One region of the Streptomyces sp. NPDC005863 genome, then DNA from elsewhere that is predicted to be linked to it. Evidence: riboswitches for the same ligand, from Rfam matches in the RefSeq annotation. Region 1 holds a riboswitch; the other holds the start of a gene.

Region 1 (15,881 bases):
GCCGTCCGGTGTTGCGGTGAGCCGCGAGTTGGCGTAACCGTGCACGCTCAGCGGCCAGTTGAGCGGCATCGCCATCGGCCGCGGGTCCAGGAAGCCGTAGACGACCACCGTGCCCGCCTCCGTCGCCGCCCCGGCGAGCTCCGCGAGGCCGGGCCCGCCCACCGCGTCAAAGATCAGCTCGGCTCCCCGGTCGTCGGTGAAGCGCCGTACCTCCTTCACGACGTCCTCCGTGTCCGAGGCGATGACCAGGGCCGCGCCGTTGTCGAGGAGCTGCTGCCGCTTCTCGCCGGTGCGGGTCACCGCGATCGGGACGGCGCCGATCCGCGCGGCGGTCTGCAACGCGGCGGTGCCGACCCCGCTGGACGCCGCCGTGACCACCACATGGTCGCCGGGCCGCAGGCCGCCGGTCTCCAGCATCCCGCCGTACGCCGTGGAGTACGTCAGCCAGGTCGCCGCCGCCGTGACTGCGTCGAGCCCGGCGGGGCGGGCCACGACGGACGCGGCGGGCAGCACCACGCGGTCGGCGTAGACGCCCTGGGCGCTCATCTCGATGCCGGGTCCGGTCAGGACCGCGTCGCCGGGGGAGTGGGTGCGCACGCCGGGGCCGACCGCCTCGACGGTGCCGGACGCCTCGTAGCCGAGCCGGGAGGCGGGCAGGGTCGGCTGGTAGTAGTAGGTTCCCGCCCGGAAGAGGGCTTCGGCCCGGTTGAGACCCAACGCCTCGACGCGGACGAGGACTTCGCCCGGCCCGGGGGCGGGCAGCGGGAGGGTCTCGACGCGCAGGACCTCGGGTCCGCCGGTCCGGTCGAAGAGTACGGTGCGTGCGGTGTTCGTCGTCATGTGCAAGACGCTAGGCGGGCGTTCGGGGGCGGACCATGCTCGGCGCTCCCGCGTCGATGTCCGTTCGTCTCGCGGTCCCGGCCCGCGGGTACGGTGCCTCCATGGACGTACTCAGTGACGCCGTCGCGGCCATGCGGGTCGGGCGGCCGCACTCCTCGATGACGTGGAAACACGCGCCGTGGGGCGTGGGGTTCAACGGGGCGGGCGGCACCGGATTCCATGCCCTCCTGAAGGGGGAGGCATGGCTGGTCGTGGCGGGCGGCACCGTGGAGCCGGTCCGGCTCGGTCCGGGGGACATCGCCTTCGTCACGCACCGGGGTGGGTACGAGCTCGTGAGTGAGCCGGGCGCCCGCGCGGCCACCTGCCGGTACCCGTCCGACGGCGGCCGGCCCGCGCCCGCATCACCCGCACCGCCCGCACCCGCGCCCGCACTGCCCGCACCGCCCGCACCCGCGCCCGAACCGCCCGAACCGCCCGCACCCGCGCACCCGGTGGACGCCGGAGTGCCGTCCGCCGTGCTGGTCTGCGGCGCTTACCTCCTCGACGAGAGTCGGCCGCACCCGCTCCTCGCCGAGCTGCCGCCCGTGGTCCACCTCGCCGCCGACGACGCGGCGGGCGAGCCGCTGCGTGCGGTGCTCGGGCTGCTCGGCGCCGAGTTGGAGGAGCCGCAGCCCGGCTCGGACTCCATCGTCGCCTCGCTGCTCGACACGTTGCTGTTGCTGCTGCTGCGCACCTGGTGGCTGCGAGTGCGCGGCCGCGCCGGGGATCACTCGGGGTGGGCGGCGGCGCTCGCCGACCCGGCGGTGGCCGCGGCGCTGCGCGCCATGCACAGCGACCCCGTGCACCCCTGGACGGTGGGGGAACTGAGCGCGCTCAGCCAGTTGTCGCGGGCGCCGTTCGCGCGCCGGTTCACCGCTTCGGTGGGGACGCCGCCGCTCGCGTATCTCACGTGGTGGCGGATGACCACGGCGGCGGGCGAGCTGCGCGCGCCGGACGGCGTGCCGTTGCGCGCGGTGGCCGAACGGGCGGGCTACGCCTCGGAGTTCGCCTTCGCCAAAGCGTTCAAGCGAGAGTTCGGAATGGCGCCGGGGCAGTACCGCACGCTGCGTGCCGCCGGGTGAGGGCCGGGGCGGGGGCCCTTGAAGCGAGAGAGGCGCCGGCGACCGGGGCTGACCCTTCGGTGTCGCCGGCGCCCCGTGGCGCCCTGCCTACTTCTTGTTGACGCTGGCCATCAGGTCCTTCGTCTGCTTCTCGACGACGGGGACGAGGCCGGCGACGACGTCGACGCCGTCGTTGGCCACGTCGCCCACCGGCACGGGGGCGTTCTGCGGACTGTCCTGCGCCTGGGCCGCACCGGAGAAGGACAGAGCGGCACCCGCGAGGGCGACGGCGGCCAGGGCACGCTTGGTGTTGTTGGTCATGACCTGCCAACGATCACCCCGGGCACGGGTCACGGGTGGCCCTGCGGACAGGCCCTAGCCCTGTGCGCGCAGCACGGCGAGTGTGGCCTCCAGCTCCTCCTGGGCCACCCGGGCGGCCCGTTCCGCGTCCCTCGTCTCGACCGCGTCCACCAGCGCCGCGTGCGCGGCGTCGCCGTGGTTCGCCTCCGCGGCCCGTACGTCGGTGAGTTCGAGCAGGTCGACCAGGCCCGTGCGCAGCGCGGGCGTGAACTGCGCGAACAGATCGGTGAGTACGGGGTTGTGCGCCGCCGCCACGACCGCCGCGTGCAGGGCGATGTCGGCGTCCACGAACTCCGCGTCGGCCCCGGCGGCAGCCGCCCTGCGACCGTCGAGCGCGGCCCGCATCGCCGCGAGGTCCTCGTCGGTGCGGCGCAGCGCGGCGAGCCGCGCCGCCTGGGCCTCCACCAGCATCCGCACCTCGTACACGTCGGTGACCGCCGCGCGCCGCAGCCGGGCCGGCCAGTCCGCGACCGGCTCCGTCGCGATCACGAAGACCCCGGCGCCCTGCCGGGACCGTACGAGGCCCGCGCCGGCGAGCGCGCGCAGGGCCTCGCGGAGGGTGGAGCGGCCCACGCCCAGCTCCTGGGCGAGGGTCGTCTCGCCGGGCAGCCGGGTGCCGACGGGCCAGGTGCCGTCGGTGATCTGCGCGCGGAGCCGGGCGGCGGCCTGTTCGACGAGGGGGCTGGGGCGTACGGAGCCGAGCGGCATGGGGTGGGCCTGTGGCCTTTCGGGCGGGGCGCCGGGATACGGGCGGGAACTTGTCTGAGGAGTACTTGTCTGAGGAGCTGACGTGTGGCTAGTGTAGCCCCATGATCTTCCGCGGTCTCCTCCTTCTCGGTTGCCGCGGCGGGGCCTGACGCGACCGGCACCCCGCCGCGGGGTGCCGTGCTGCCGGTCCGCCGACCGAGCTCAGGAGCAGGAGAACCCCGCATGAACCCCGGCACGCCCGTCACCGCCCCCGGCACCCCCGTCGCCGACGCCCCCGGCCCCACGTACGACTGGAATCCGCAGCGCCCCGGCCCCATGCCGCACCACCGCTACCGTCCCTACCAGGAGCGGGTCAACGTGCCTGTGGCGCGCAGGAGTTGGCCGGACGCCCGGTTCGAGCGCGCTCCCCTGTGGGTGCCCGTCGACCTGCGCGACGGCAATCAGGCGCTGGCCGAGCCGATGGACACCGGGCGCAAGCGCCGCTTCTTCGACCTGCTGGTCTCCATGGGGTTCAAGGAGATCGAGGTCGGCTACCCCTCGGCCAGCAGGACCGACTTCGACTTCGTGCGGGACCTGGCAGGGCGGGCCGCGCGCGGCGAGCTGCCCGATGACGTGACCGTCGTCGTCTTCACCCCCGCCAAGCCCGAACTGATCGACCGCACCTTCGCGTCGATCGACGGGCTGCCGCGCGCCGTCGTGCACCTGTACATCCCCACCTCGCCGCTCTGGCGCGACACCGTGCTCGGCCGGTCGAGGTCCGAGGTGCACTCCGTGGCCCGGGAGGCCGCGGCGCACATGGCGCGGCTCGCCGACAAGCGGCCGCACGCCGACATCCGGTTCCAGTTCGCGCCGGAGACGTTCAACCTCACCGAGCCCGACTACGTCCTGGAGGTCTGCGACGGGCTGACCGAGCTGTGGGACGCGAGCCCCGACCGGCCCGTCACGCACAACCTGCCGGCCACCGTCGAGATCGCCAGCCCGAACGTGTACGCCGACCAGATCGAGTACATGCACCGCCACCTCGCCCGCCGGGACTCCGTCATCCTCTCCGTGCACCCGCACAACGACCGCGGCACCGGTGTCGCCTGCGCCGAACTCGCCGTCCTGGCGGGCGCCCAGCGCGTCGAGGGCTGCCTGTTCGGCAACGGGGAGCGGACGGGCAACGTCGACCTGGTGACGCTCGCCCTGAACCTGTACGCCCAAGGCGTCGACCCCATGGTCGACTTCTCCGACATCGACGCCGTACGCGAGGTCGTCGAGCACTGCAACCGGCTGCCCGTGCACCCCCGGCACCCCTACGCCGGCGACCTCGTGCACACCGCGTTCTCCGGCACCCACCAGGACGCCATCAGCAAGGGTTTCGCCGAACACGCCAGGCGGGCAGCCGAGTTGGGCGTCCCGGAGCGTGAGGCGCCGTGGGAGGTGCCGTATCTGCCGATCGACCCGGCGGACATCGGCCGCAGCTATGAGGCCGTCATCCGCGTCAACTCCCAGTCGGGCAAGGGCGGCATGGCGTATCTGCTGCAGACCCGGCACGGCCTCGACCTGCCGTCGTCGCTGCGCCCCGACTTCTCGCGCGTGGTGCAGGAGGCCACCGACGACAGCGGCCGGGAGGCGACCGCGAAGGAGCTGTACGAGCTGTTCCGGGCGACGTACGTGGTGCCGGGCCGGGACGGCGAGGTGGGCCTGAGCTCCTGGACCACCGACCGGGCCCCGGACGGCGCGCACCGCTTCGTCTGCACCCTGCGGGTGGGGGAGCGGGCCGGGGACTACGAGGGCGTGGGCAACGGCCCGCTGTCCGCCTTCGTCGACGCCCTGGCCGCCGCCGGGATCACCGTCGGCATCCTGGACTACGCCGAGCACGCCGTGGGCGAGGGCGGCGGCAGCGAGGCCGTCGCGTACGTGCGGTGCCGGGTCGGCGACGTCGAGTGCTGGGGCGCGGGCCTGGACACCTCGGTCCTGACCGCCTCCGTGCAGGCCGTCCTCGCCGCCGTGAACCGGGCGGGTGCGAGGCGATGACCGCCGCCCCGCCCGGGGGCGACCCGGCCGCCCCCGTCCTGCGCGCCGACCGCGTCACCGTCGTCCGCGACGGGCGGCCCATCCTGGAGGACGTCACCTTCACCGTCCGCCCCGGCGAGCACTGGGCGCTGCTCGGCGCGAACGGCGCGGGCAAGTCGACCCTGCTCGGCCTCTGCGGCGCCGTCACCCACCCCACGCACGGCACGGTCGAGGTGCTCGGCCGCCGCCTCGGCACCGTCGACCTGCGTGAGCTGCGGGCCTACGTCGGCCATGTGAACCCGCGCCATCCGCTGCGCTCGCCGCTGCCGGTCCGCGAGGTCGTCCTCACCGGCCTCACCAACAGCGTCGAGCCGGTCCCGCGGTGGCGCCCCACCCCCGGGCAGGAGGCGCGGGCCGACCGGCTGATCGACCTGCTCGGCCTCGCCCACCGGGCGGACGCGCGCTGGCCCACGCTGTCCCAGGGTGAGCGGGGCCGCACGCTCATCGCACGCTCGCTGATGCCGAGCCCCCGCCTGGTCCTGCTCGACGAGCCGGCCACCGGCCTCGACCTCGCCGGGCGCGAACGCCTCCTCGACAGCCTCGACACCCTGCGCGAGGCCCACCCGGAGCTCGCCACCGTCCTGGTCACACACCACCTGGAGGAGCTGCCCGCCGGCACCACCCACGCGCTGCTGCTGCGCGACGGGCGCGCCCTCGCCTCCGGGCGGGTGGCGGAGGTCCTGACGAGCGACCAGGTCGGCAAGTGCTTCGACCACCCCGTGCGCCTGGAGCGCAGGGACGGACGGTGGAGCGTGCGCACCAGCCGCTGACGCGCGGGCGGGGGAGCGAGCGGATACGGCGAAGGGCCCGCGCGCCATCGTGCGCCGGGCCCTCGTCGTCCGCCCGCCTACTTGTTCAGGCTCGCCCAGAACTCGTCGAAGGAGAGGCGCTTGTCCGCGTTGGTGTCCTTCGAGCCGATCACGGCTTCGGCCACCGCCTCGGTCTGGTAGAAGTCGCCCATCCTGGCCATGGCGCTCTTCCACTCGGCTGCCGTGATGAAGCCGTCGCCGTCCGCGTCGAACTGCTCGAACGTCTTGCGCGCTTCCTCGATGTCCGCCACCGGATCCACCCCTTCTTCGTGCACTACTGACGGGGGTCAGGGTAGCGGGAGCCCCGGCGCGTGCCCCTCGCGGGGATTGGTCGCCGGACGACGGAGCGGGGCGGCGGCCGTGCCCGTCTCCCAGGGTGAGCACATCGAACCTGGGAGCGACCCGTTGAACCCCGTCCACCACCGCCGCCGGTCCCGGCGGGGCGCCGGCCGCCCGCTCGCCCTCGCCCTGTCCGCCCTCACCGCCGCCGCGCTCGCCGGCTGCACCGCGCCGGGTGAGGCCGCCCCGGACGACGGCAAGGCGGCCCCGCGCCCCGAGCTCCAGCGGTTCTACGGGCAGCGGCTGGCCTGGAAGAGCTGCGGCGACCTGCGCTGCGCGCGCCTCACCGTCCCGCGGGACTACGCCCACCCCGACGACGGCAAGACGTTCGTCCTGCCGGTGGTGCAGGCGCAGACGGCCGACCCGGACCGGCGCATCGGCTCGCTCGTCTACAACCCCGGCGGTCCGGGCGCCTCCGGCGTGAGCGACCTCGAGGCGGACGGCGGCGAGGCCTTCACCGCGCGGCTCCGCGCCCGCTTCGACATCGTCTCCTTCGACCCGCGCGGCGTCGGCGGCAGCGTCCCCGCGGTCTCGTGCGCGGAGACGGACGAGGACGACGCGGAGACGGACGAGGACGACGCGGAGACGGACGAGGACGACGCGGAGACGGACGAGGACGAGGAGGCCGCCCCCGAGCCCCTCACCCCCCGCACCCCGGCCGACCGCGCCCGCGCGGTGGCCGAGGCCGACGGGGAGGCCGCCGCGTGCGTGCGGGGCAGCCGCGCCGTCCTGCCGCACGTCGGCACCGTGGACGCGGCCCGTGACCTGGACGTCCTGCGGGCCGCGCTCGGCGACCGCAGGCTCACCTACCTCGGCTGGTCCTACGGCACGAGCCTCGGCACGTCGTACGCCGAGCAGTTCCCGCGCCGGGTCCGCGCCCTGGCCCTGGACGGCGCCATGGACCCCGCCCTGGACTGGCGGCAGCGCGCGCTGAGCCAGGGCGTGGGCTTCAGCAGGGCGGTCGACGACTACGCCGAGTACTGCGCCGACATCGCGGGCGACAGCTGCCCCGGCTCGACCCCGGCGGAGATAGCGGCGCTGCTCGACGGGGTGTACGCGCGGGCGGCCCGCGCGCCGCTGCCGGTCACCGACGAGGAGCTGTACGAGGTCGACGCCCGGACGGTGCTCGACGTGGTCACGGCCGCGATGTACAGCCCGGAGGACGACTGGGAGGAGCTGTCGCGGGCGCTGGAGGCGGCGGACGACGGCGACGGGACGCGGCTCGCCCGCCTGGCCGAGTCGGACTCCCCGGCCACGGAGTCCCGCCGCGGGCACCGCCCCCGCCCCCGCCCCCGGGCCACCGCCGAGAACGACGACGAGGCCATCGTCGCCGTCAGCTGCCTCGACGTGCCCCACCCGCACACGGCGGCCCCGTACTGGAAGGCCCTCGGCGCCGCCGAGAAGGCGGCGGGAAATTACGGGACGACGAGCGTCCTCGACGAGCTGACCTGCAAGGACTGGCCCACGGGGCCCGGCGCGGGCCGCCCGCACCGGGTCCGGGCCGACGGGGTTCCCCCGGTCCTGGTCGTCGGCACCACGGGCGACCCGGCCACCCCGTACGAGGAGGCCGAGAGCCTGGCCGGGCAGTTCCCCGGCGGCATGCTCCTGACGTACGAGGACGTCGGCCACACCGCCTACGGCCGCGGCGGCGCCTGCGTAGCGGACGCCGTCGACGCCTACCTCATCGACGGCAAACGGGTCCGCCCCGGCGCGACCTGCTGACGCGGGCCGGGGGCGGACCCGCACCGGGGTCAGCACTCGATGATGTTGACCGCGAGCCCGCCCCGCGCCGTCTCCTTGTACTTGACGGACATGTCCGCGCCGGTGTCCTTCATGGTCTTGATGACCTTGTCGAGGGAGACCTTGTGCGAGCCGTCGCCGCGCATCGCCATCTTCGCGGCGGTCACGGCCTTCACGGCCGCCATGCCGTTGCGCTCGATGCACGGGATCTGCACGAGGCCGCCGACCGGGTCGCAGGTCAGGCCGAGGTTGTGCTCCATGCCGATCTCGGCGGCGTTCTCCACCTTGGAGGGGGAGCCGCCCATGACCTCGGCGAGGGCGCCCGCCGCCATCGAGCAGGCGGAGCCGACCTCGCCCTGGCAGCCGACCTCGGCGCCGGAGATCGAGGCGTTCTCCTTGAAGAGCATGCCGATAGCGCCGGCCGCGAGCAGGAAGCGGACCACGCCGTCCTCATCGGCCCCCGGCACGAAGTTCATGTAGTAGTGCAGAACCGCGGGGATGATGCCCGCGGCGCCGTTCGTCGGGGCGGTCACGACGCGGCCGCCCGCGGCGTTCTCCTCGTTCACGGCCATCGCGTAGAGGGTGATCCACTCCATCGCGCGGGCCTGCGGGTCGCCCTCGGCGCGCAGCTGGCGTGCGGAGTTGGCGGCGCGGCGGCGGACCTTCAGGCCGCCGGGCAGGATGCCCTCGCGGGACATGCCGCGGGACACGCACGCCTGCATCACGCGCCAGATGTCCAGGAGACCCTCGCGGATCTCCTCCTCCGTGCGCCAGGCCTTCTCGTTCTCCAGCATCAGCGCGGAGATCGACAGGCCGGTCTCCTCGGCGCGGCGCAGGAGCTCGTCGCCGGTGCGGAAGGGGTGCTTGAGGACGGTGTCGTCCGGCACGATCGGGTTGGCGCCCTCGGCGCCCCCCTCCTGATCGAGCACGGTCTCGTCGACCACGAAGCCGCCGCCCACGGAGTAGTACGTCTTCTCCAGGACGAGGGCGCCCTCACGGTCGTACGCGAAGATCGTCATGCCGTTGGCGTGGTAGGGCAGGGCCTTGCGGCGGTGCAGGACCAGGTCCTCGTCGAAGTCGAAGTCGATCTCGTGCACGCCGAGCAGGTTGATGCGGCCGCTGCTCTTGATCTCGTCCACGCGGTCGTCGGCGCCCTCCACGTTCACCGTGCGCGGCGACTCGCCCTCAAGGCCCAGCAGGACGGCCTTGGGGGTGCCGTGGCCGTGGCCGGTCGCGCCGAGCGAGCCGTACAGCTCCGCCCGTATCGCGGCGGTGTGGGCCATGAGGCCCTCGTTCTTGAGGCGTCCGGCGAACATGCGGGCGGCACGCATCGGACCGACCGTGTGGGAGCTGGACGGGCCGATGCCGATCGAGAACAGGTCGAAGACCGAGATGGCCACGGGATACTCCAAGGGTGGTTGGTAGACGCCGTTGTCTGCCGGGGTGGAGCAGAAGTACAAGGCGGTGCAGAAACACGGAACTGCGGGACTGCGGGCGGGTCACGTGGTGCGGGGCACCCCGCTCACTGTCCAGTGTGCGGGGTGCCCCGACGTTTCGTACGTACGAACAAAAGCGTACGAACAAAAGGGTACGAAACTCAGCCCAGGCCGGGGTACAGCGGGTGCTTGTCGGCCAGTGCGGTGACACGGGCCTTCAGGGCGTCCGCGTCGAAGCCCGGCTTGAGGGCCTCGGCGATGATGTCGGCGACCTCGCGGAAGTCGTCCTCCTGGAAGCCGCGGGTGGCGAGCGCCGGCGTGCCGATCCGCAGGCCCGAGGTGACCATCGGGGGGCGCGGGTCGTTCGGGACGGCGTTGCGGTTGACCGTGATGCCGACCTCGTGGAGGCGGTCCTCGGCCTGCTGCCCGTCGAGCTCGGAGTCGCGCAGGTCGACCAGGACCAGGTGCACGTCCGTGCCGCCGGAGGCCACACCGACGCCGGCCGCCTTGGCGTCGTCCTGCACCAGGCGCTCGGCCAGGATGCGGGCGCCGTCCAGGGTGCGCTGCTGGCGCTCCTTGAAGTCGTCGGATGCGGCGACCTTGAAGGAGACGGCCTTGGCGGCGATCACGTGCTCCAGCGGGCCGCCCTGGAAGCCGGGGAAGACCGCGGAGTTCAGCTTCTTCGCGAACTCCTTGTCGCGGGCCAGGATGATGCCGCCGCGCGGGCCGCCGAGCGTCTTGTGCGTGGTGGAGGTGACCACGTCCGCGTACGGCACCGGGTTGGGGTGCAGTCCGGCGGCGACGAGCCCGGCGAAGTGCGCCATGTCGACCCACAGCTTGGCGCCGACCTCGTCGGCGATGCGGCGGAACTCGGCGAAGTCCAGCTGACGCGGGTAGGCGGACCAGCCCGCGATGATCACCTTCGGGCTGTTCTCCTTGGCGAGGCGCTCGACCTCGGCCATGTCGACCAGGCCGGCCTCGTCCACGTGGTAGGCGACCACGTTGAACTGCTTGCCGGAGAAGTTCAGGCGCATGCCGTGGGTGAGGTGCCCGCCGTGCGCGAGGTCGAGGCCGAGGATCGTGTCGCCGGGCTTGGCGATGGCGAACAGGGCGGCCTGGTTGGCGGAGGCGCCGGAGTGCGGCTGGACGTTGGCGTACTCGGCGCCGAACAGGTCCTTGACCCGGTCGATCGCGATCTGCTCGGTCACGTCCACGTGCTCACAGCCGCCGTAGTAGCGGCGGCCGGGGTAGCCCTCGGCGTACTTGTTGGTGAGGACGGTGCCCTGGGCCTCCATGACGGCGACCGGAGCGAAGTTCTCCGAGGCGATCATTTCCAGGGTGGACTGCTGGCGGTGGAGCTCGGCGTCGACGGCGGCGGCGACGTCCGGGTCCAGCTCGTGGAGAGGGGTGTTGAGAAGCGACATCACGCGATCCCTAACGGTATGGGTCAGCCGGCGGCGAAGGCGGTGTACTCATCGGCGGAGAGCAGGTCGCCCGGCTCGTCCGTGATGCGCACCTTGAACAGCCAACCGCCCTCGAACGGGGCGGAGTTGACCAGCGAGGGGTCGTCCACGACGTCCTGGTTGGCCTCGGTGACCTCGCCGTTCACCGGGGAGTAGAGGTCGCTGACCGACTTGGTCGACTCCAGCTCGCCACAGGTCTCGCCCGCGGTCACCGTGGAGCCGACCTCCGGAAGCTGCACGAAGACGACGTCACCGAGCGCGTTCGCGGCGTGCTCCGTGATGCCGATCGTCGACACGCCCTCCTCGGCGGCCGACAGCCACTCGTGCTCCTTGCTGTAACGCAGCTGCTGGGGGTTGCTCATGACCTGAATTCTCCTGTACGCGGGTGGGTGCTGCGGAACGGGGACGGTGTGCGGGGGGTCACGTCCGGCGCCGGGGCGCCGTGCCGCACGCCGGGCGTCACTTCTGGCGCTTGTAGAACGGCAGGGCCACGACCTCGTACGGCTCGTGGGTGCCGCGGATGTCCACGCCGACGCCCCGGGTGCCCGGGGCGGCGTGCTCGGCGTCGACGTACGCCATGGCGATCGGCTTGCCCAGCGTCGGGGACGGGGCGCCCGAGGTGACCTCGCCGATCACCTTGCCGTCGGCGACCACCGGGAAACCGGCGCGCGGCACCCGGCGGCCCTCGGCGACCAGGCCGACGAGCTTGCGCGGGGGTGCGGTCTCGGCGCGCTCGGCGGCGGCCGCGAGGGCGGCGCGGCCCACGAAGTCCCGGGCGTTCTCGGTCTGCCAGGTCTTCTCGAACTTCACGACCCGGCCGAGGCCCGCGTCGAACGGTGTCAGGCCGGCGGTCAGCTCGTGCCCGTACAGCGGCATGCCCGCCTCCAGGCGCAGCGTGTCGCGGCAGGAGAGGCCGGCCGGGACCAGACCGACGGGGGTGCCCGCCTTGAGGAGCGCGCCCCACAGCTGCTCCGCGTCGCCGGGGGCGACGAAGAGCTCGAAGCCGTCCTCGCCGGTGTAGCCGGTGCGGGCGATGAGGGCGGGGACGCCCGCGACGGTGCCCGGCAGGCCCGCGTAGTACTTCAGGCCGTCCAGGTCGGCGTCGGTGAGCTGCTTGAGGATTGCGGAGGACTCCGGGCCCTGGACGGCGAGCAGCGCGTACGCGTCCCGGTCGTCGCGGACCTCGGCGTCGAAGCCGTCGGCGCGGGCGGTCAGCGCGTCGAGCACGACCTGCGCGTTGGAGGCGTTGGCGACGACCATGTACTCGGTCTCGCCCAGGCGGTAGACGATCAGGTCGTCCAGGATCCCGCCGTCCTCGGCGACGATCATGGTGTAGCGGGCGCGGCCGACGCCGACGGAGCCGATGTTGCCGACCAGCGCGAAGTTCAGGAAGTCGGCGGCCTCGGCGCCGGTGACGGTGATCTCGCCCATGTGGGAGAGGTCGAAGAGGCCGGCCTTGGTGCGCACGGCGTTGTGCTCGTCACGCTCGCTGGCGTACCGCAGCGGCATGTCCCAGCCCGCGAAATCGGTCATGGTCGCGCCGAGCGACCTGTGCACGGCGTCGAGGGCGGTCAGACGGGGGGCAGTGCTCATGAAGGGAACTCCCAGGGCATGACGGGCGAGGTCGATCCTCCCCATCTGTCATCGGAACCTGAGAGGTTCGCCGCAAGCGTCCCGGTATCCGAGACGTACGGCTTGCACCTTGGGTGGGACCGCCGGGGCGGCCCGCTTTTCAGATGTGCCTCGCCCGCGCGGTACGGGGCCTGAGAGATTCAAGGGAGGGACTTGCTCCTTCGGCGCCCCGGACGACACAGCACCTGCTGGTCCCGGAGACTCTCCCGCGCGGATTCAAACGGCCGGTATGGAGTTGGCGGGCTCATCATTGCACGCGACCCTGTCCAGGGGGACCCGTGACCGTGCGCGGATCGCGCGGCCCGCGCACGGTTGTGCCGCATTACCTTCTCTTTACACTTGACGGGGAAGCAGTACGTGACCGCTATGGGGAGGCCGATCACGGTGCGCAGCAGGACAGGCGTCTTCGCCTCAACCACGGGGGTGGCGCTGCCCAAGCAGGTCGCCGCCCCGGCCCGGGAGAGCTGCGGCCCGCTCCCCGTGGCCGTCGTCCGCGACCTGCGCCGGCGCTCCGGCCACAGCCCGCACCGCCTCACCTTCGGCGCGGGCGACCTGGTCGTCGTCTCCGGGCTGCCCGGTGGCGGGAAGTCGACGCTCATGCGGCAGGCCGTCTCCGGCCCGCGCATCGACTCCCAGGACACCCGCGACCGCTGGGCCGGCCGGATGCCCCGCCTCCTCCCGTACGTGGTCTACCGCCCCCTGGTCCGCCTCGCGCACTACGCGGGACTGCGCCGCACCCTGCGCTCCGGGGCGGGCGTCGTGGTGCACGACTGCGGCACCCAGCCCTGGGTGCGCCGCTGGCTCGCCCGCGAGGCGGGCCGGCGCGGCGCGGCCCTGCACCTGCTGCTGCTCGACGTGCCGGTGGACACCGCGCTCGCGGGCCAGCGCGAGCGCGGCCGCGGCGTCTCCCGGTACGCCTTCGCGCGCCACCGCAGGACCGTCGGCCGGCTCGTCGACGCCGCCGAGCGCGGCGACCTGCCGCGCGGCTGCGGCTCCGCGGTGCTCCTGGACCGGGCGGCGGCGCAGGTCCTGCGGGGGATCGCCTTCGACGGCCGAACCGCCCGGCGTTAGGGTTCGAGCCGCAGGCAGAGCGGTCGCGAGCAGGGGTTGGACAGATGGACTTTCCGGCGCAGGCACACGCCCATCCGTACGCGGGATGGCCGGGCAACGAGCTGGAGGAGGTCCTCGCGGCCTCCCTCGGCGCCGCCGAATCGGCGGGCGGCCGGATCGTGGAGGTCCTCGGCCGCAGCCAGATATGGATCCCGCTGCCGAACGGCGGCGGTCCCGAAAGCGGCACCCTCGACCTGCCGACGCTGGAGATCGGGGGCCAGGCGTACGTCCCCGTCTTCACCTCCGAGCAGCAGTTCCGCCAGGCGCTCGGCGCCGCCGCCGACCGCATGGGGTGCACGGTGGCGGCCGCCGTGGAGTTCGCCCGCGGCCTGCCCCCGCAGCTGGGCATCGCGCTGAACCCGGACGGCACCGTCGGCGCCCCGCTGCCGCCCGCCGCCGTCGCCGAGCTCTGCAGGGCCGGCCGCTCCGCACTGGACGGCCCCTCCACCGGCGGCCGCGTGCGGCTCTACGAACCGGACTGGCAGGAGGAGCCGGTGGACTTCCTGGCCGCCGCCGGCCGCGAGTTCGAGGCCAGCGGCGTCGTGCTCACCGCCCGCCGCTGCCTGGCGAACGTCGAGACCGACGACCCGACGCTCTTCGTCGGCGTCGAACTCGCCACCTGGGAGGGCACCGCACGCGACCTGCCCATGGAGGCGCTCGGCCGCGCCCTCGGGCAGGCCCCGCTCCCGTGGGCGGTGAACCTCGTGCTGCTCGACGTGGCGCAGGACCCGGTGGGGGACTGGCTGCGGGCCCGGGTGCGGCCCTTCTATCAGCGCGTCGGCTGAGGCCGGGCGGCGCGCCGGGGCCGAAAGCCGCGGGCCGGGGCCACGGGCGCCGTACGAAGGGACCCGAGGTGTCGTACGTCAAGTCCGCGCCGGGATCGCCGCTTAAGCTGGTTCCATGACCCGGTCGGGGCACCTCCGTGCCCGGACGGCGGGGTGCACGGTTCGGTTGTCGGGCAGTCGGGTGCGAAGCGAAGGGGCGGTTACGGGTGAGTGCGTCGGGCACGGCCGCGGACGATGGGGCCTCCCCTGCTCGAGCGGAGTCGCGGGCTCCGGGGAAGGTCGAGCAGCTGCTGCGCCAGGTGACCCCGGGGCGCTACGACGCCTACGAGGCGCTCCTTCGCGCCCTCGCCGCCGACCAGGTGTGGATGCTGCTCTGGCACGGCCAGGCCGGCTCCCCCGACGCCCAGTACGGCAACATGGAGGTCGAAGGCCTCGGCTACGCCCCCTGTGTGACCTCCGCCCAGGAGCTCTCCGCCAGTGGCTGGAACCGCAGTTACGAGGTGGTGCGCGGCACCGACGTCGCCCGCACCCTCTACCCCGACCACTACGGCCTCTGGCTCAATCCGCACGCGCCGGGCGGCGGCGTCGGCATCCCGTGGCTGGATCTGCGCCGTATCGCCACCGGCCTCGACCTGCTGCCCGCGGGGCCCCTCCGGCTGACCGAACCGAGCATCCAGATCCCGCAGTTCTACGCGCTCCTGACGCAGAACGCGCACCGCACCCCGGTGGTCCGCTCGCTGCGCCGCGCCTGGGTGCAGCCCGCGCTCGGGGCGCCGTATCTGGCCATCGGCCTCGACGTGTACGACACCTCGCCGCCGTCGGTGGACGCCGTGCGGACGATGATGCAGCAGTCCATTCCCGCCGTCCCCGAGGGCCTGCCGGTCTCGACGGTCGCGATGTCCGACGAGGACGACCCGGTCACGATGTGGCTCCGCGCCAACGCCCGCCCCTTCTACGACCGCGAGGCACAGCCCGCCCCGGCGCCGGCCGGCGGTTACGGCTACCCGGCGCAGTACTAGCGCCGCTGAGCAGCGCCGACCGCCGCGATGTCCGTTGTGGTGCTGGTGAGGCCGTATGGGCAGGAGTGACGGCTTGCGCCCCAACTGCCCCGTGTTCGCCCCTCGTTCACTGACGTCCGGATAACGGAACACCTCGATCAGCATCACGTTTGCGCATCCTTTCCCCGTCAAGTCTGGTAACAGATCGCGACGTGGATGAAGACTCCCGCTCCAAGGGGCCTTCGCCCCATGTGTACGACGACTGATCACGTCGCTACAGCGGCAAGTGCGGGCCGGTCACCACCGGTTGAGAGGGGTCCCTGCCACGATGACGGCACCATTGCATGACACACCTGCGGACGCGGATCCGACCGAGGACGTCGCCCCCGCAGTTGATGCAGGGGTGAAGAAGGTCGAGGGGCGGTCCCTCAAGCAGATCGCCTGGAACCGCCTGAAGCGGGACAAGGTCGCCCTGGCCGGCGGCATCACGGTGCTGGTCCTGG
Region 2 (15,881 bases), on a different contig from region 1:
GCCGAGCCTGCCGCGCCGCGGCCACTGCAGCGTGGCGTCGATGCCGTCGCGGCACGCGGTGTCGAAGTTGCGGGCGGCGGCCTCGAAGGGCAGCCGGGTCCAGACGGGCCGCGCCTCCTCGGCGAGGGCCCGCACCAGGCCGTAGTAGAAGGCGGCGTTGGCGATGACGTCGGTGATGGTGGGCCCCGCGGGCAGCACCCGGTTCTCCACCCGCAGGTGCGGGACGCCGTCGGCGATGCCGTACACCGGGCGGTTCCAGCGGTAGACGGTGCCGTTGTGCAGCACCAGCTCGCCGAGCTGCGGCACGCCGCCCGCGTCCAGGACCTCGCGCGGGATCTCCTCGTCGAGCAGCGGCAGCAGCGCCGGGAAGTACTTCAGGTTCTCCTCGAAGAGCTCCAGCGGCCCGGTGATCCACCGCTCCCCGAACCAGGTGCGCGGCCGCACCCCCTGCGCCTGCAGCTCGGGCGTCCGGGTGTCGGTGGACTGCAGGAACAGCGGCGGCCGCGACTCGCGCCACAGCTCGCGACCGAACAGGAACGGCGCGTTGGCCCCGACGGCGACCTGCGCCGCGGCGATGGCCTGCGCCGCGTTCCACACATCGGCGAAGCGTCCCGGCGTGACCTGCAGATGCAGCTGCACCGACGTGCACGCCGCCTCCGGCGCGATCGACGCCGAGGTGCAGGTCAGCCGCTCCACGCCCTCGATGTCCAGGACGAAACGCTCCCCGCGCGCCGCCACGATCTGGTCGTTCAGCAGGGCGTAGCGATCGACGTCGGAAAGGTTCGCGGAGACCAGATCGGCGCGGTTCAGCGTCGGCAGAATACCGATCATGACAATGCCGGCGTCGACCTCGTTGGCTTTTCTGTGGGCGTAGTTGAGGCCGGTGCGGAGCTCTTCGGCGAGCCGGTCGAGCACCCGGCCGCCGAGCCGGTGCGGGGCAATGTTCACTTCCAGATTGAACATTCCGAGTTCGGTCTGGAAATCCCGGCTCGCGATGCGCTCCAGTACCTGCGCATTCAACATCCTCGGCAGCCCGTCGGGCCCGACGAGATTCAGCTCGATCTCCATGCCCATCAGATTCTTGGGCCGGTCGAATCGCTCCTCCGCCAGCAATCGCTCCAGCCCCGCAAGGCACTCGCGGAGCTTGCCTCGGTAGTGGTGCCGATCGGCCAGGTCGAACGTGCCTGCCGCGACCTTCTCCCCCATCGAAGCGTCCCTCCTGAAGCGGGCGGCCGTGGGTCGGACCGCTGTGTACGGGGGATGATGCCCCGGCAATGTGATCGATAACGCCCCACGCACCGCCGTCGGGCGCTACGCTCGACACACCTTGCCGTCCGGCACATTCACCAGGCATGCGGCACAGTGAAGATTCCGTTCCGAACCACCTGGTCAAAAGTACCGGCAGGAATCGGCCGACCGCGTACCGGCGGAAATCCGAGGTCACGGCGGCAGCGCCCCTGCGAAATCAGGATAAACGTCTCACAAGGACGGCGCATTTGCACCTTGTCCGCAATATCCACTGCGTCTAGGTGAAACACCGTCCGAACACACCTCGTATAAACTCCGCAATCTAGGCAGAGAGTTGGCGCTCGCGGTATCCAGCCCCCGCCCCTCTGACCCAGAGCCTGACAGCGCCGTCACGCACCCGCCCCCGCTCCACCGTGCCTGTCGAACGAGAGAGGCGACCCACCATGCCGCTGCATGTCCCCCCGGCTCCCGCGCCCGCCCTGCGCAGCGTCCTCGCGGCACTCGGTTCCCCCACGGCCGTACGCGAGGCCCGCACCCCGTCCCTGCGTGCCGCGCAGGGACCGACGAGTCCCGAACTCCCGCTGCCGGTCCACGTGTTGGACCGCATCACTCCCGAGGGGACGTCACCCACCACCCGGCTCTTTGGCTGGCGCTTCCTGATCCGCTGCGGCGAGCGCTCCGTCGCCGCGGCCGACACGATGCTCACGCCGGACGGCTGGGCGTTCTCGCACTTCTTCGAGGGGCCCTACATCACCTCCACGGAGCGGTCACTGCGGCACGCGGAGGCCATGCCGGTGCCCTATCAGCCCCGGCTCCTTTCGGTGCCGGAGCTCTATATGCTCACGCTCTGGCTGCACCGAGACTGCACGGACGACGGCGCCGAGGGGACGCTGGCCGCCACCGACCTGCTCGTACCCCTGGCGCCCGCACCGCCCGGCATCGCGGCCCACCGTCCGCACCGCGTCGCCGAGCTCCTTCCGATGCTCAACCACCGCCTGACCCCGGCACCCCTGCTGAGCTCGCCCGCCTGAGGCACCCGGCCGAGGTCGCCCGTACGTCCGCACTGTGCCCCGCCGCCCCGGCCGCGGGGCACAGCGCTGCCCACCCAGGTGGACTAGCCCACTCGGGCCACGCCGAACCACCCGAAAAGACAGTGGAGTTGAGCTGAACCGTCCGCGCGGGTGATACGTCCTCAAGCAGTAGGAACCGCTGCGGCAAAATCCCTGCGGATTGACGCGCGGAGGGCAACACTGGGACCGGACCGACTACAACGGGGGGCGGTTATGAACACCGCATCGAGCCACAGGACCGACGTCACAGCCATCTCATCGCAGCGAAAGAACCCTTCCATGTGCCAGCACCAACCACCGTGCCCGACAGCCGACTCCGCCGACCGGGAAGCCGCGCTCCTCACGGCGAGCCACCCGGAACAGGGCTGGAGCCTGCTGTGCAACGGCGTCCTGCTCTTCGAGGACACCGGTGAGCTGCTGCCGGACGGACAGATCATCGCACCGCACCGACCGCTGGGCACCGACCGGATCATGACGGCGGCCTGACCACCGCCGGCACACCGCACCACGGCAGGACCGCACGACCGCACCACCGCACCGCCCGAGAAACGAGGGGCCGGCCCGGAGAAGAACTCCGAACCGGCCCCGCAGTATGCCCGCGCCACCCGGGCGCCGTGATCAGTCCTCGTACGCATCCAGCGGCGGGCAGGAGCAGACCAGGTTCCGGTCGCCGTACGCCTGGTCGATGCGGCGCACCGGCGGCCAGTACTTGTCCGAGGCGACGACACCGGCCGGGAAGACGGCCTCCTCGCGGCTGTAGCCGTGCTCCCACGCACCGCTCAGCGCGGCGGCGGAGTGCGGGGCGTTCCGCAGCGGGTTGTCCTCGGCGCTCCACTCACCGGCGCCCACCTTCTCGATCTCCCGGCGGATGGCGATCATCGCGTCGCAGAACCGGTCGATCTCGCCCAGGTCCTCGCTCTCCGTCGGCTCGATCATCAGCGTGCCGGCGACCGGGAAGGACATGGTCGGCGCGTGGAAGCCGTAGTCGATGAGCCGCTTGGCGATGTCGTCGACGCTGACGCCGGTCGCCTTGCTGAGCGGGCGCAGGTCGACGATGCACTCGTGCGCGACGAGACCGGCGGGACCGGTGTAGAGCACCGGGTAGTGCGGCTCCAGGCGCTTGGCGATGTAATTGGCGGAGAGCACCGCGACCTGGGTGGCGGTCTTCAGGCCCTCGCCGCCCATCAGGCGCACGTACGACCAGGAGATCGGCAGGATCCCGGCCGAGCCCCACGGCGCCGCGGAGATCGGGCCGACACCGGTCTCGGGGCCGGCCGCGGGCTGCAGCGGGTGGTTCGGCAGGTACGGGGCGAGGTGCTCGCGCACGCCGACCGGGCCGACACCGGGGCCACCGCCGCCGTGCGGGATGCAGAAGGTCTTGTGCAGGTTCAGGTGCGAGACGTCGCCGCCGAAGTGACCCGGCTTGGCGAGGCCCACCAACGCGTTCAGGTTGGCCCCGTCCACGTACACCTGGCCGCCGGCCTCGTGGACCTCGGCGCAGATGTCGGCGACGTGCTCCTCGAAGACGCCGTGCGTCGAGGGGTAGGTGATCATCAGCACCGACAGCTCGTCGCGGTGCTTCTCGATCTTGGCGCGCAAATCCTCGACGTCGATCTCGCCGTCGTCGGCGGTCTTGATCACGACGACCTTCATGCCGGCCATGACGGCGCTCGCGGCGTTGGTGCCGTGCGCGGAGGAGGGGATGAGGCAGACGGTGCGCTGGTCGTCGCCGTTGGCCCGGTGGTAGCCGCGGACGGCGAGCAGACCCGCCAGCTCACCCTGCGAACCGGCGTTGGGCTGCAGGGAGACCTTGTCGTACCCGGTGACCTCGGCGAGGCGCTCCTCCAGCTCGCGGATGAGCGTGAGGTAACCCTGCGCCTGCTGGGCGGGGGCGAAGGGGTGCAGCTGGCCGAACTCGGGCCAGGTGACCGGCTCCATCTCGGTGGTCGCGTTGAGCTTCATGGTGCAGGAGCCCAGCGGGATCATGCCGCGGTCGAGCGCGTAGTCGCGGTCGGCGAGCCTGCGCAGGTAGCGCAGCATCGCGGTCTCGGAGCGGTTCTGGTGGAAGACGGGGTGGGTGAGGTAGTCGTCGGTGCGCAGCAGGCCGTCGGGCAGCGTGTCCGCGACGGTTGCGTCGAGCGCCTCGACGTCGGCCTCGACCCCGAACGCGCCCCATACGGCGGCGAGTTGGGCCCGCGTGGTGGTCTCGTCACAGGCGAGCGAGACGTGGTCGGCGTCGACCTGGCGGATGTTCACGCCGCCTTCGCGGGCGGCCGCGACGAGCTCCTCCGCGCGGCCATCGGCGCGCACGGTCAGGGTGTCGAAGTAGGCGCCGTGCACGACCTCGACGCCGCCGGCCGCGAGCCCGGCCGCGAGCAGCGTCGCGTACCGGTGGGTGCGCCGGGCGATGGCCTTCAGGCCCTCGGGGCCGTGGTAGACGGCGTACATTCCGGCCATGACCGCGAGCAGCACCTGAGCGGTGCAGATGTTGCTGGTGGCCTTCTCGCGGCGGATGTGCTGCTCACGGGTCTGCAGCGCGAGCCGGTAGGCCCTGTTGCCGTCGGCGTCGACGGAGACGCCGACGAGCCGCCCGGGCAGGCTGCGCGCGAACTTCTCGCGCACCGCCATGTAACCGGCGTGCGGGCCGCCGAAGCCCATCGGCACACCGAAGCGCTGCGTCGTGCCGACGGCGATGTCGGCGCCCAGCTCGCCGGGCGAGGCGAGCAGCGTCAGGGCGAGCAGGTCGGCGGCGACGGTGACGACGGCACCGATCTCGTGGGCCTGGTCGATGAGCGGCTTGATGTCCCGTACGACACCGGAGGCGCCCGGGTACTGCACGAGGACGCCGACGACGCCGCGCTCGGCGACCTCGGCGGGGATGCCGTCGCTCAGGTCGGCGACCACGATCTCGACGCCGGTGGGCTCGGCGCGGGTCTGGATGACGGCGATGGTCTGCGGCAGCGCGTCGGCGTCGACGACGAAGACGCCGTTCTTGACCTTGCCCATGCGCCGGGACAGGGCCATGGCCTCGGCGGCGGCGGTGCCCTCGTCGAGGAGCGAGGCCCCGGAGGTGGGCAGGCCGGTCAGCTCGGCGACCATGGTCTGGAAGTTGAGCAGCGCTTCGAGGCGGCCCTGCGAGATCTCCGGCTGGTACGGCGTGTACGCGGTGTACCAGGCGGGGTTCTCCATCACGTTGCGCAGGATGACCGGCGGCGTGAAGGTGCCGTAGTACCCGAGTCCGATCATGGAGTCGAGGACCTGGTTGCGGTCGGCGAGGGAGCGCAGCTCGGCCAGCACCTCGGCCTCGGTGCGCGCGCCGGGCAGGTCAAGGGCCTCGGCGTTCTTGATCACATCCGGCACCGCGGCGGCCGTCAGCTCGTCGAGCGAGCCGTACCCGACCTGGGCGAGCATCTTGGCCCGTGCTTCCGCATCGGGCCCGATGTGCCGCTCCTCGAAGGGGATGCCCTGCTCGAGCGCGGAGAGCGGGATGCGATTGGTGGCAGTCATGGCGGAGGCCTCCTGGTCTGCACGACCTGCGAGGGGTACCACGGCGCGGGTACCCGGACGGCCTCCCCCTCTGTCATCTCAACCTGAGAGCTTCACAGTCCCGTCATGTCGACAGATCTGCTTTCACCGTCGGTGAGGAGGGGTTTCGAACGTGCCCGCCCGACGCCCACCCTGCTTTCCAGAGTGACCTCGTCCGTGCGGTACTGGATGCCTGAGAGATTCCGGGGAGGATTTGCTCCTTCGGCGCCTCCGGGAACCGTGTTCCGGAGAGCTCTCCCGCACGGGGTCAACAGCCGAACGCCAGCCTACCAGCGAGGACCACGGCCGATCCCTCGAGTGGCCACCTGCCCCGAAGTGCTCTTTCGTAGTGACTACGAACGAATAAGGATGAGTTACGCCCGGTTTCGACAGCCCGCGACCATCTGGAGGGCCCGTGCAGACCGACATCGATCCGCGCAACCTGATCGGCCGCAAGGCGTTCGACCGGAACGGGACGAAGATCGGCACGATCGACGAGGTCTACCTCGACGACGCCACCGGGGCCCCGGAGTGGGCCGCCATACGCACCGGCCTGTTCAGCCGCGACGCCTTCGTGCCGCTGGAGCCGAGCGAGCTGGGCGAGGACGGCACGGTACGGATCCCCTTCGACCGCGACCTGATCAAGGACGCCCCGGACTTCGGAGTGGGCCGCCACCTCTCCCCCGAGCAGGAACTCCAGCTCTACCACCACTACGGCCTGGACACGACGCCACCGCGGACGCCTCCTCCCGACCAGAGCTTCGGCCGCATCGCGGGCACGGAATCCCCCTGACGCCGTCCTCATCCCTTCCGCCGGCGGCCTCAGCCCTTCCCCTGGTCCCCCACCTCCGCCCGAGCGACACCGGAGGCGTTCTCGAGCCCCCTCCCGGGCTCCGCCCCGGCCACGGGCGCCGACGGCACCGCGGCGACCAGCGGCAGCGGCTCGGCGGCCACCAGATCCGGATCGTCCGTCCGGAAGGTCTTCACCCGCCCCGGAGCCGAGTACGGCGTCTCGAAGCGCACCGTCACCCGCCCGAGCCCGCTCCCCTGGACCCACCCGTGCCCGTACTCGCTGTGCAGTACGTCGATCCCGGCCGCCCACCGCCGCTCACCGAGCGCGACCGGCTCCTCGGCCACGACGTCACCGCCCCCGGCATCGCCGCCCTCGCACCCGGAACCGCCCTCCACGCCCCCCTGCGCGGCTCCCACCGCCTCAGCCGACTCGACCGCGACGGCCTCCGCCCCGGCCGCCCGAGCAAGCGCCTCGGCGGCCTGAGCCTGCGCCTGCGCCTGCGCCTGCGCGAAGAGGTCCTCCTGTGTGTAGTCCGCGAGGCCGGAGACGCCCACACCGAGCAGCCGCACCCCTCCCGTGGTGTCCACGGACTCGAGCAGCCGCGCCGCGGCCTCCCGCACCACCCCGGGGTCGTCCGTGGGCCCGCGCAGCGTCTCGGAGCGCGTCAGCGTCGAGAAGTCGAACCGCCGCACCTTGAGCACGATGGTGCGCCCCGAGTGACCGGCCGCCCGCAGCCGCTCCACACACCGGTCGGCGAGCCGCGCGACCTCACCCCGGATCCGCACCCGGTCATGGATGTCCACGTCGTACGTGTCCTCGACGCTCACCGACTTGCTCTCCCGCTCGGCCACCACGGGCCGCTCGTCGAGCGCCAGCGCCATCGCGTACAGCGAGCCTCCGTGCGCCTTGCCCAGGAGTCGTACGAGCTCGTCCTCACCGGCCTCCGCGAGCTCCTCGACCGTGATGATCCCGGCCCGCCGCAGATGGTCCCCGGTGGCCGGGCCCACGCCGGGCAGCGTGCGCACCGACATCGGCCCGAGCATGGCCCGCTCCGTCCCCGGCGCTATCAGCCGGAGCCCGTCCGGCTTGGCCTCCTCGGAGGCGATCTTGGCCAGCATCTTGGAGACGGCGAGCCCCACGGAACCAGTCAGTCCGGTCACTTCGCTGATGTCCGTCCGCAGCCGCTCCCCCACGGCCCGAGCCGACTCCGCGTCGTCGGCGACGCCACCCGCCTCCAGGTCGACGAAGGCCTCGTCCAGGCTGAGCGGCTCCACGAGCGGCGACAGCTTCCGCAACAGCCCCATCACCTGCTCGCTGACCTCGCGGTACAGCCCGAAGCGCGGCACGAGATAGGCGGCGTTCGGCGCCAGCCGCCGGGCCTGCCCCATGGGCATCGCGGAGTGCACACCAAAACGACGCGCCTCGTAGGACGCGGTCGCCACCACACCGCGCGGCCCCAGACCGCCCACCACCACGGCTTTTCCGCGCAGACTCGGTTTCGCGGCCTGTTCCGCGGACGCGTAGAAGGCATCCATGTCCAGATGCAGAATCGTCGGCGCGCTTCTCACGTCTCTGATGCTGCCCTATGCCACTGACAACGCGACCGCGGACCGCCCCGGAGCCCGGCCTAGACGGCCTTGTTGCGCCGTCTGGCCAACTCGTCGGCCGGGTTGTGTCCGATGAGTGTCTCGCCGGTGTCGATGCGCTCTCCGTGCAGCTGGGACAGCGCCGCCTCGACGTCGCGCCACACGACACCCACGGCGATCCCGAAGACGCCCTGACCGCCCTGGAGCAGCTCATGGACCTCACCGGGCGACGTGCACTCGTAGACCGTCGCGCCGTCGCTCATCAACGTCATCCGCTCCAGGTCCTGAAACCCGCGCTCACGCAGGTGCTGGACCGTCGTCCGGATGTTCTGCAGGGACACACCGGTGTCGAGGAACCGCTTCACGATCTTCAGGACGACCACGTCGCGGAAGCTGTAGAGCCGCTGGGTCCCCGAACCGCCCGCGGCCCGCACACTCGGTTCGACCAGGCCCGTACGGGCCCAGTAGTCGAGCTGTCGATAGGTGATGCCCGCTGCCGCGCACGCGGTGGGCCCCCGATAGCCGATCCGCTCCTGCCCGGACGCCGCGTCCCCGCTCCCCTGGACCGCCATGGGGCGACTCGGAGAGTGATCGGTCCCGCCGCCGTGGAGCGGGTACGGCCCGCCCACCGCCGTACCGTCGCCGCTGCTTCTCACGCCGACCTCCCTCCTTGACCTGCCTCATCGACGGTAGGCAGTCGCCAGGGGCTCGTCAACGATCGCCACACTCGGCACGCCGAGTGATAATCACCCTGAGAGTGGTTTCCCGTGCCTCGTAGCCGGGAAAGGCTAGCCGAATGGTCCGACGCGGGCCGCCGTAAGCGGCTCACTGGCTGTTGGTGCCGAAGTCCTCGGGCGAGATCTGGTCGAGGAACTCGCGGAACTTCTCCACCTCGTCCTCCTGCTCGTCCGGGATCGCGATGCCGGCGTCGTCCAGCACACCGTCGCTGCCGAAGATCGGCGTACCCGTGCGCAGCGCGAGCGCTATGGCGTCGGACGGCCGCGCGCTCACCTCGACCCCGCTGGCGAAGACCAGCTCGGCGTAGAAGACCCCTTCCCGCAGGTCCGTGATGCGCACTTCGGAGAGCTCCTGGCCCACCGCTTCCAGCACGTCCTTGAACAGGTCGTGGGTCAGCGGCCGTGCGGGTGCCATGCCCTGCTGTGCGAAGGCGATGGCGGTCGCCTCACCTGGTCCGATCCAGATGGGAAGGTACCGGTCGCCTCCCACTTCACGCAGGAGCACGATCGGCTGGTTGGAGGGCATTTCGACCCGGACACCTACGACGTCGAGCTCGTTCACACAGCAACCCTAGGACGTGGCTGGCAGGTTTGGGTAGTCGGGCACCCGCCGAGTACCGGCCGGACGCACGCGTGGTCAGGGCAGTCTGATCCCGAGCGCCGTCTGCACGAGCGCCAGATGCAGCCTGCCGGTGAGCCCCGCCAGCTCCTTGGTACGAGCTTCGGCATGGGCCCTGGTCTGCGGATTTCGGTGCCGCCGCAGCGGTGCGACCACCTGGTCGACGAGCCCGGCCTCGCGCTCGGCCGCGGCCTTCATGGCCCGCAGATGCCGTGGCTCGATACCGAACCGGCCGAGTTCCACGACGAGCGTGGCGACCGTGACGGCCTCCGCGTCGTATCCGCCGTCCGGCAGCGGGGCGACCAGACCGTACGCCTCCCACTCGCTGAGCTGGACCTCGTCGATCTCGGCCGCGGCCAGCAGCTCGTCACGGCCCACACGGGCCGCCGTCGGCCCCTCGGCCTCGTCCGGGCCGCTGGCGTCACCGCCGTCCCGCTGGCGCCCCAGGGACGGCATGGGAGGGCGCTCGCCCCGCTCCAGCGCGTCGAGGTGCTCCCGGATGACCTTGAGCGGCAGATAGTGGTCCCGCTGCATCCGCAGGACGTGCCCGAGCCGCTCGACGTCCTCCGGGGCGAACTTCCGGTACCCGGACGGCGTCCGCTGCGGCTCGATGAGCCCCTCGGACTCCAGGAACCGGATCTTGGAGATCGTGACCTCGGGAAACTCGTCCCGCAGTTGGTTCAGCACGGTACCGATGCTCATCAGCCGACGGTCCGCGGCGGCGGTGCCGATGTCGGCACCGCCCCTCGGTGTTTGAAGCATGGACCTTCCCTGGGGGTGTGCCCCCCAGACCGCGTCTGGGGGTGGTTCAGATGGCCCGCTGGCTCGCGTAGAAGACCAGGCGGTACTTGCCGATCTGCACCTCGTCGCCGTTCGAGAGCGCGACGGAGTCGATGCGCTCACGATTGACGTACGTGCCGTTGAGGCTGCCCACGTCGGCGACGGTGAACGAACCGTCCTGGAGACGACGGAACTCCACGTGGCGACGCGACACCGTCACGTCGTCGAGGAAGATGTCGCTCTGCGGGTGACGCCCCGCCGTGGTCAGCTCGCCGTCGAGCAGGAAACGGCTGCCCGAGTTCGGCCCGCGGCGCACGACGAGCAGCGCGGAACCGAGCGGCAGAGCGTCGACGGCCGCCTGCGCCTCCGGGGAGAGCGCGGGGGTCGCGGTCTGCCCCGTCGTCTCGGCGTCGTAGGCCTCGAGGCCCGAGATGGAGATCGTGGAGGTCGTCTCGGACGGACGCTCCGGCGAGGCTCCGGCGCGCAGCGGCGCACCGCAGTTGGAGCAGAACCGGCTCGCCTCGGCGTTGCGGTTCCCGCACCTCGTACACACCAGGGCCATGGACGGGTCCTCCTGCCGTGGCTGCCCCGCAGGGGCATTCGACGCGTACGGGCCGGGGGTGAACCCTCCACCCGTACCTGAGGTTGAAGGTTCCCCGAAACCTATGCGGCCGGGACCGGCAGGGTCAACAGACGACGCGCCCTGTCCGCCCGAAATGTCACCGCCTGGACCAGCGACCTGATCACGGAACATCGGGCGCTCCGCGCCCTGCTCCTCACCATCTCCGTGGCGCGGGGCACGGTGGCGGGCAGTGGCCGGATTGCCGCTGTCCTCTCGTGCGCTCTTGCCGAACAACTTCGCAAACAACTTCACGGGCGATTCCCCTTGACCGAAACAGACCCGCCCGTGGGGCAGGACGAACCCTGATTGCACATACCGGCATTCATCGGTGAGCCAGACATCCTCACAACGTCTGTGGCCACCAAACAGTTTCCACCACGCACCACGCTTACGGTGCGCCGACCCCCCGCAACCTCATGCCCTCGCCTCACGGCCCCCATGCGTCCGCCCCTCACTGGGAGGACGACCGAGCGTAGTCAGGCCGCTTCGCAGGTCGCAAGGCGTTCACTACGATCTTCTCCGAGCGTTCCACGGTCACCGTGGCCTGCTCCTTCTCCAGAGTCTGCACCACACCTCCCGGGATGTTCAGCGCAGGTTCGAGATCCTGCGGCTTGCCGATCACCTTGAAGAGGTACGGCTCGCCCACCTTGTGACCGTCCACCCGTACGCCGCCGCCGGTGGCGTCGGACAGGTAGGTGTTGGCCACCACACGTACGTCATTGATCTGGATCGCCTCGGCGCCGGCGGCGCGCAGCTCCTGAATGGCGTCGAGCAGCATGTCCGCCTCGACCGCCCCCTTCTTGTCCTCGATGGTCAGCGTGATGCCGGGCCCCTGGGCCGCCACCGTGCCGGCCAGGATGCCGAGTTGCCTCTCCCGCTCGACCGTCTGCTTGCGCGCCTCTTCGGCCTGGTCCGAGCTGTTCTCCAACCCGGTCCGCTGGTCCTCGAGGCGTCGCTTCTCTTCTTCCAGACGCTGAGTTCGGTCATCCAGTTCATCGAGGATGCGTACGAGATCTTCTTGTCGCGCGCCGCGCAGCGCGCCGCTGTCGTTGTTGGACCGCACCTGGATGGCCAGTCCGAGGCCCAGCACGAACAGCAGCAGGGCGACGATGAGTTGGGGCCGGGTCACCCGCGGCGGCCACAGCCCCTGCCTCAGCCGTTGCCTGCCGGTGAGCTGCGGCTTCGCCGCGGGCCCTTCGGGTGCGGGCGGCGCGGGCGGCGGCTCGGGCGCGCTCGGAATCTCCGCGGGGAGCTCCCTGCGCGGGTTGGGGCCGGGCCTGTCGTCGGAACTCATCGGCGTCACGCCCTGAAGACATGCCGGCGGATCGCGGCGGCGTTGGAGAAGATGCGGATGCCGAGGACGACGACGACACCGGTGGACAGCTGCGCCCCGACGCCGAGCTTGTCCCCGAGAAACACGATCAGCGCGGCCACCACGACGTTCGACAGGAACGACACGACGAACACCTTGTCGTCGAAGATGCCGTCGAGCATGGCCCGCAGCCCGCCGAACACGGCGTCGAGAGCCGCGACCACGGCGATCGGGAGATACGGCTCGACCACCGCCGGAACCTCGGGCCGAACCAACAATCCGGCCACGACTCCCACGACGAGGCCCAGTACGGCGATCACGATGTGCCCTTTCCTGCCTTCGGCTCTGCTGTACGTACGGTCACGCTCGGCGCTGCCGGCAGCCTGAGCTCGTCCGACACGGAGATGCTGGTCCTGATGCCGAAATTCTCCTGCAGAGCGTGCAGGTACTGACCGTCGCGGCTGTTCTGGAACCGGGTGCTCAAGCGCTTCGCGTCCCCCACCGCGAGCACCGTATACGGCGGCACCAGCGGTCTGTTGTCGACCAGTATCGCGTCACCCGCGGCCCTGATCGCCGACAGGGCGGTGAGGCGCTGGTCGTTGATGGAGATGGCCTCCGCGCCGGACTCCCACAGGCCGTTGACGACGCGCTGCATGTCGCGGTCGCGCACCCGGCCGGTGTCGGAGAAACTCGCGCTCTCGCGCGGCCCGCCGCCACCCGGATCGGCCTGCTTCTTGTCGTCCACGACGAGCTTCACACCGGGCCCGTGGACCTCCGTGGCGCCCGACAGGAGACCCAGCAACTCGCCCTGGCTGCCGCCGTGTTTCTTCAGCGCGGCCTCTTGGCGCTCGCCCACGTCGTCGCGGAGCTTGTCCACGTCGTCCTCGAGCTGGTCGGCACCCTCGGTGGCCGATTCGACGCGGTCGATGAGCTCCTCGCGCTCCTTGGCCACCACCGGGGCCTCTATGCGCGCCTGCGCCGCCCCCACGGTGACCACGAGGGCCGCCAGCACCAGACCGGCCGCGAGCCCGAGTTTGGCCCGCAGCGGGCGAGGGGCACCCCCGTCCCCTCTGGCCTTCTTGCGGGCCGCCGCCTCCGCGTATCCCTCGTCGAGGCTGTGGTCCATGACCGTGGTGAGCAGCGACATGGAGGCGTCCGGGCGCCGGGGGCGCGAGGGGGTGCTCCGAACGGGGGGCTGCTGCGGCATGCCGCACATCGTCGCACGTCGCGGGGGCTACCTCCGAATGGCCCCACCGGCGAGCCGGGCAGCACCTGTTGTGGGCGCCGCCCGGCTCCGCGAGGGGTCAGCGACCTGCGCTGTCCACCACCGTGGACCACTCGTCCAGCAGCGCCTGCGCGGACGCGTCGTCGGGCCCTTCGGCCCACAGATGGGTGACGGCCTCCGCGGGGTCCGGCAGCACCAGAACCCAGCGCCCGTCGGCCTCCACGACCCGCACACCGTCGGTGGTGTCCACGGACCGGTCCCCGGCGGCCTCCACGACGCGCCGCATGACCAGACCCTTGACGGCCCACGGAGTCGCCAGGTCACGCTTGAGGACGTGCGCCCGCGGGATCCGCGCGTCGATCTGGCTCAGGGTGAGCTGAGTCCGCGCCACGAGCCCGATGAGCCGCACAAAAGCGGCAGTTGCGTCGAAGACGCCGCTGAACTCGGGAACGATGAACCCGCCCCGCCCGTCTCCGCCGAAGATCGTCGAGTCCTCGCGCCCGACCCTGGTCAGATCGTCCGGCGACGTGGTCGTCCAGTCCACCTGGGTGCCGTGGTACGCCGCGACCTGCTCGGCGATGCGCGTCGTCGTCACCGGCAGCGCCACCCGTCCGCTGCGCCGCTCCGCCGCGACCAGGTCGAGCATGACCAGCAACGCCCGGTCGTCCTCGACGATCCGTCCCTTCTCGTCCACGAGCGAAAGCCGCTCGCCGACCGGGTCGAACCGCACGCCGAAGGCGGCCCTGGCCGACGCCACGATCTCCCCGAGCCGCACGAGGCCGGACCTGCGCCCGTCCGCGGTCTCGGTGGGCCGGGACTCGTCGAGCCCCGGGTTGATGGTCAGCGCGTCCACCCCGAGCTTCCCGAGGAGGCTCGGCAGTACGAGGCCGGCGCTTCCGTTGGACGCGTCGACGACGACCTTGATGCCCGACTCGGCGACGCCGGTGGTGTCGACGTTCCGCAGCAGGGAGCCGGTGTACGAGTCGAAGACGCTGGACGGGAAGTGCAGGTCGCCGATCTCACCGGGGAAGGCCCGCCGGTACTCCTGACGCGCGTACACCCGGTCAAGCTTCCGCTGGCTCCCCTGCGACAGGTCGCCGCCCTGCCCGTCGAAGAACATGATGTCGACGGAGTCGGGCACTCCGGGCGTCGTCCGGATCATGATGCCGCCCGCGCTGCCTCGCGCGGTCTGCTGCCGGGCGACCGGCAGCGGCACGTTCTCCAGGTCCCGTACGTCGATGGCGCTGGTCTGCAGCGCCGAGATCACCGCCCGCTTCAGGGCTCGCGCACCACGAGAGTGGTCACGTGCCGTGGTGACGGTGGAGCCCTTCTTCAAGGTCGTCGCGTACGCGCCCGCCAGGCGGACGGCGAGCTCGGGCGTGATCTCCACATTCAGGATGCCGGACACACCGCGCGCCCCGAAGAGGTGCGCCTGGCCCCGGGACTCCCAGATGACGGAGGTGTTGACGAACGCGCCGGCCTCGACCGTCTTGAACGGGTAGACCCTGACGTTGCCCTGGACGATCGATTCTTCACCGACCAGGCACTCGTCACCGATGACCGCGCCGTCCTCGATGCGGGCGGCGCGCATGATGTCGGTGTTCTTGCCGACGACGCAGCCCCGCAGATTGCTGTGCTGCCCGATGTAGACGTTGTCGTGGACGACCGCCTTGTGCAGGAACGCGCCCTCCTTGACGACGACGTTCGAGCCGATGACGGTGTGCTCACGGATCTCGGCGTTCGCCTCGATCTTGGCGTAGTCACCGACGTACAGCGGCCCGCGCAGAACGGCGTCGGGGTGGACCTCGGCCCCTTCGGCGACCCACACGCCGGGCGAGATCTCGAAGCCGTCGAGTTCGACGTCGACCTTGCCCTCCAGCACGTCGGCCTGCGCCTTGACGTAGCTCTCGTGCGTGCCGACGTCCTCCCAGTAGCCCTCGGCGATATAGCCGTAGATGGGCTTGCCCTCTTTCATGAGCTGCGGGAAGACGTCGCCGGACCAGTCGACGGACGCATCGGCCTCGACGTAGTCGAATACTTCGGGCTCCATCACATAGATGCCCGTGTTCACCGTGTCGGAGAAGACCTGCCCCCAGGTCGGCTTCTCGAGGAAGCGCTCGACCTTTCCTTCCTCGTCGACGATGGTGATGCCGAATTCCAGCGGATTCGGAACACGCGTCAGGCAGACGGTGACGAGCGCGCCCTTTTCCTTGTGGAAGGCGATCAGCTCGGAGAGGTCGAAGTCGGTGAGAGCGTCACCGGAGATCACGAGGAAGGCGTCGTCCTTCAACGCTTCCTCGGCGTTCTTCACGCTGCCCGCGGTGCCGAGCGGCTTTTCTTCGTTGGCATAGGTGAGCTCCATCC

The links. A riboswitch is a leader RNA that binds a small molecule or an ion and turns the genes downstream of it on or off. The one in region 1 is predicted to bind glycine.
Region 2: linked by a shared signal. The riboswitch ahead of gcvP (aminomethyl-transferring glycine dehydrogenase) and the one ahead of gcvT (glycine cleavage system aminomethyltransferase GcvT) in region 1 are both predicted to bind glycine.

The regions. Positions count from the first base shown of each region.
Region 1 covers NZ_JBIAII010000001.1:309,616-325,496, reverse strand. Annotated here, with positions in the region: gene ACFYO9_RS01415 (zinc-dependent alcohol dehydrogenase family protein) at 1-840, opposite strand, end outside; gene ACFYO9_RS01410 (AraC family transcriptional regulator) at 942-1,961, shown strand; gene ACFYO9_RS01405 (hypothetical protein) at 2,049-2,261, opposite strand; gene ACFYO9_RS01400 (FCD domain-containing protein) at 2,316-3,008, opposite strand; gene leuA (2-isopropylmalate synthase) at 3,231-5,027, shown strand; gene ACFYO9_RS01390 (ATP-binding cassette domain-containing protein) at 5,024-5,836, shown strand; gene ACFYO9_RS01385 (EF-hand domain-containing protein) at 5,914-6,126, opposite strand; gene ACFYO9_RS01380 (alpha/beta hydrolase) at 6,236-7,936, shown strand; gene ACFYO9_RS01375 (L-serine ammonia-lyase) at 7,966-9,354, opposite strand; gene glyA (serine hydroxymethyltransferase) at 9,552-10,814, opposite strand; gene gcvH (glycine cleavage system protein GcvH) at 10,838-11,215, opposite strand; gene gcvT (glycine cleavage system aminomethyltransferase GcvT) at 11,313-12,446, opposite strand; glycine riboswitch at 12,596-12,704, opposite strand; gene ACFYO9_RS01355 (AAA family ATPase) at 12,852-13,556, shown strand; gene ACFYO9_RS01350 (enhanced serine sensitivity protein SseB) at 13,601-14,380, shown strand; gene ACFYO9_RS01345 (enhanced serine sensitivity protein SseB C-terminal domain-containing protein) at 14,587-15,399, shown strand; gene ACFYO9_RS01340 (ABC transporter permease) at 15,707-15,881, shown strand, end outside.
Region 2 covers NZ_JBIAII010000018.1:100,326-116,206, forward strand. Annotated here, with positions in the region: gene ACFYO9_RS38025 (glutamate--cysteine ligase) at 1-1,206, opposite strand, end outside; gene ACFYO9_RS38030 (hypothetical protein) at 1,692-2,279, shown strand; gene ACFYO9_RS38035 (DUF5999 family protein) at 2,598-2,804, shown strand; gene gcvP (aminomethyl-transferring glycine dehydrogenase) at 2,937-5,825, opposite strand; glycine riboswitch at 6,014-6,114, opposite strand; gene ACFYO9_RS38045 (PRC-barrel domain-containing protein) at 6,259-6,636, shown strand; gene ACFYO9_RS38050 (DNA polymerase IV) at 6,666-8,204, opposite strand; gene ACFYO9_RS38055 (MerR family transcriptional regulator) at 8,264-8,878, opposite strand; gene ACFYO9_RS38060 (bifunctional nuclease family protein) at 9,048-9,521, opposite strand; gene ACFYO9_RS38065 (MerR family transcriptional regulator) at 9,597-10,340, opposite strand; gene ACFYO9_RS38070 (FHA domain-containing protein) at 10,387-11,349, opposite strand; gene ACFYO9_RS38075 (DUF881 domain-containing protein) at 11,432-12,274, opposite strand; gene ACFYO9_RS38080 (small basic family protein) at 12,280-12,612, opposite strand; gene ACFYO9_RS38085 (DUF881 domain-containing protein) at 12,609-13,508, opposite strand; gene ACFYO9_RS38090 (mannose-1-phosphate guanyltransferase) at 13,597-15,881, opposite strand, start outside.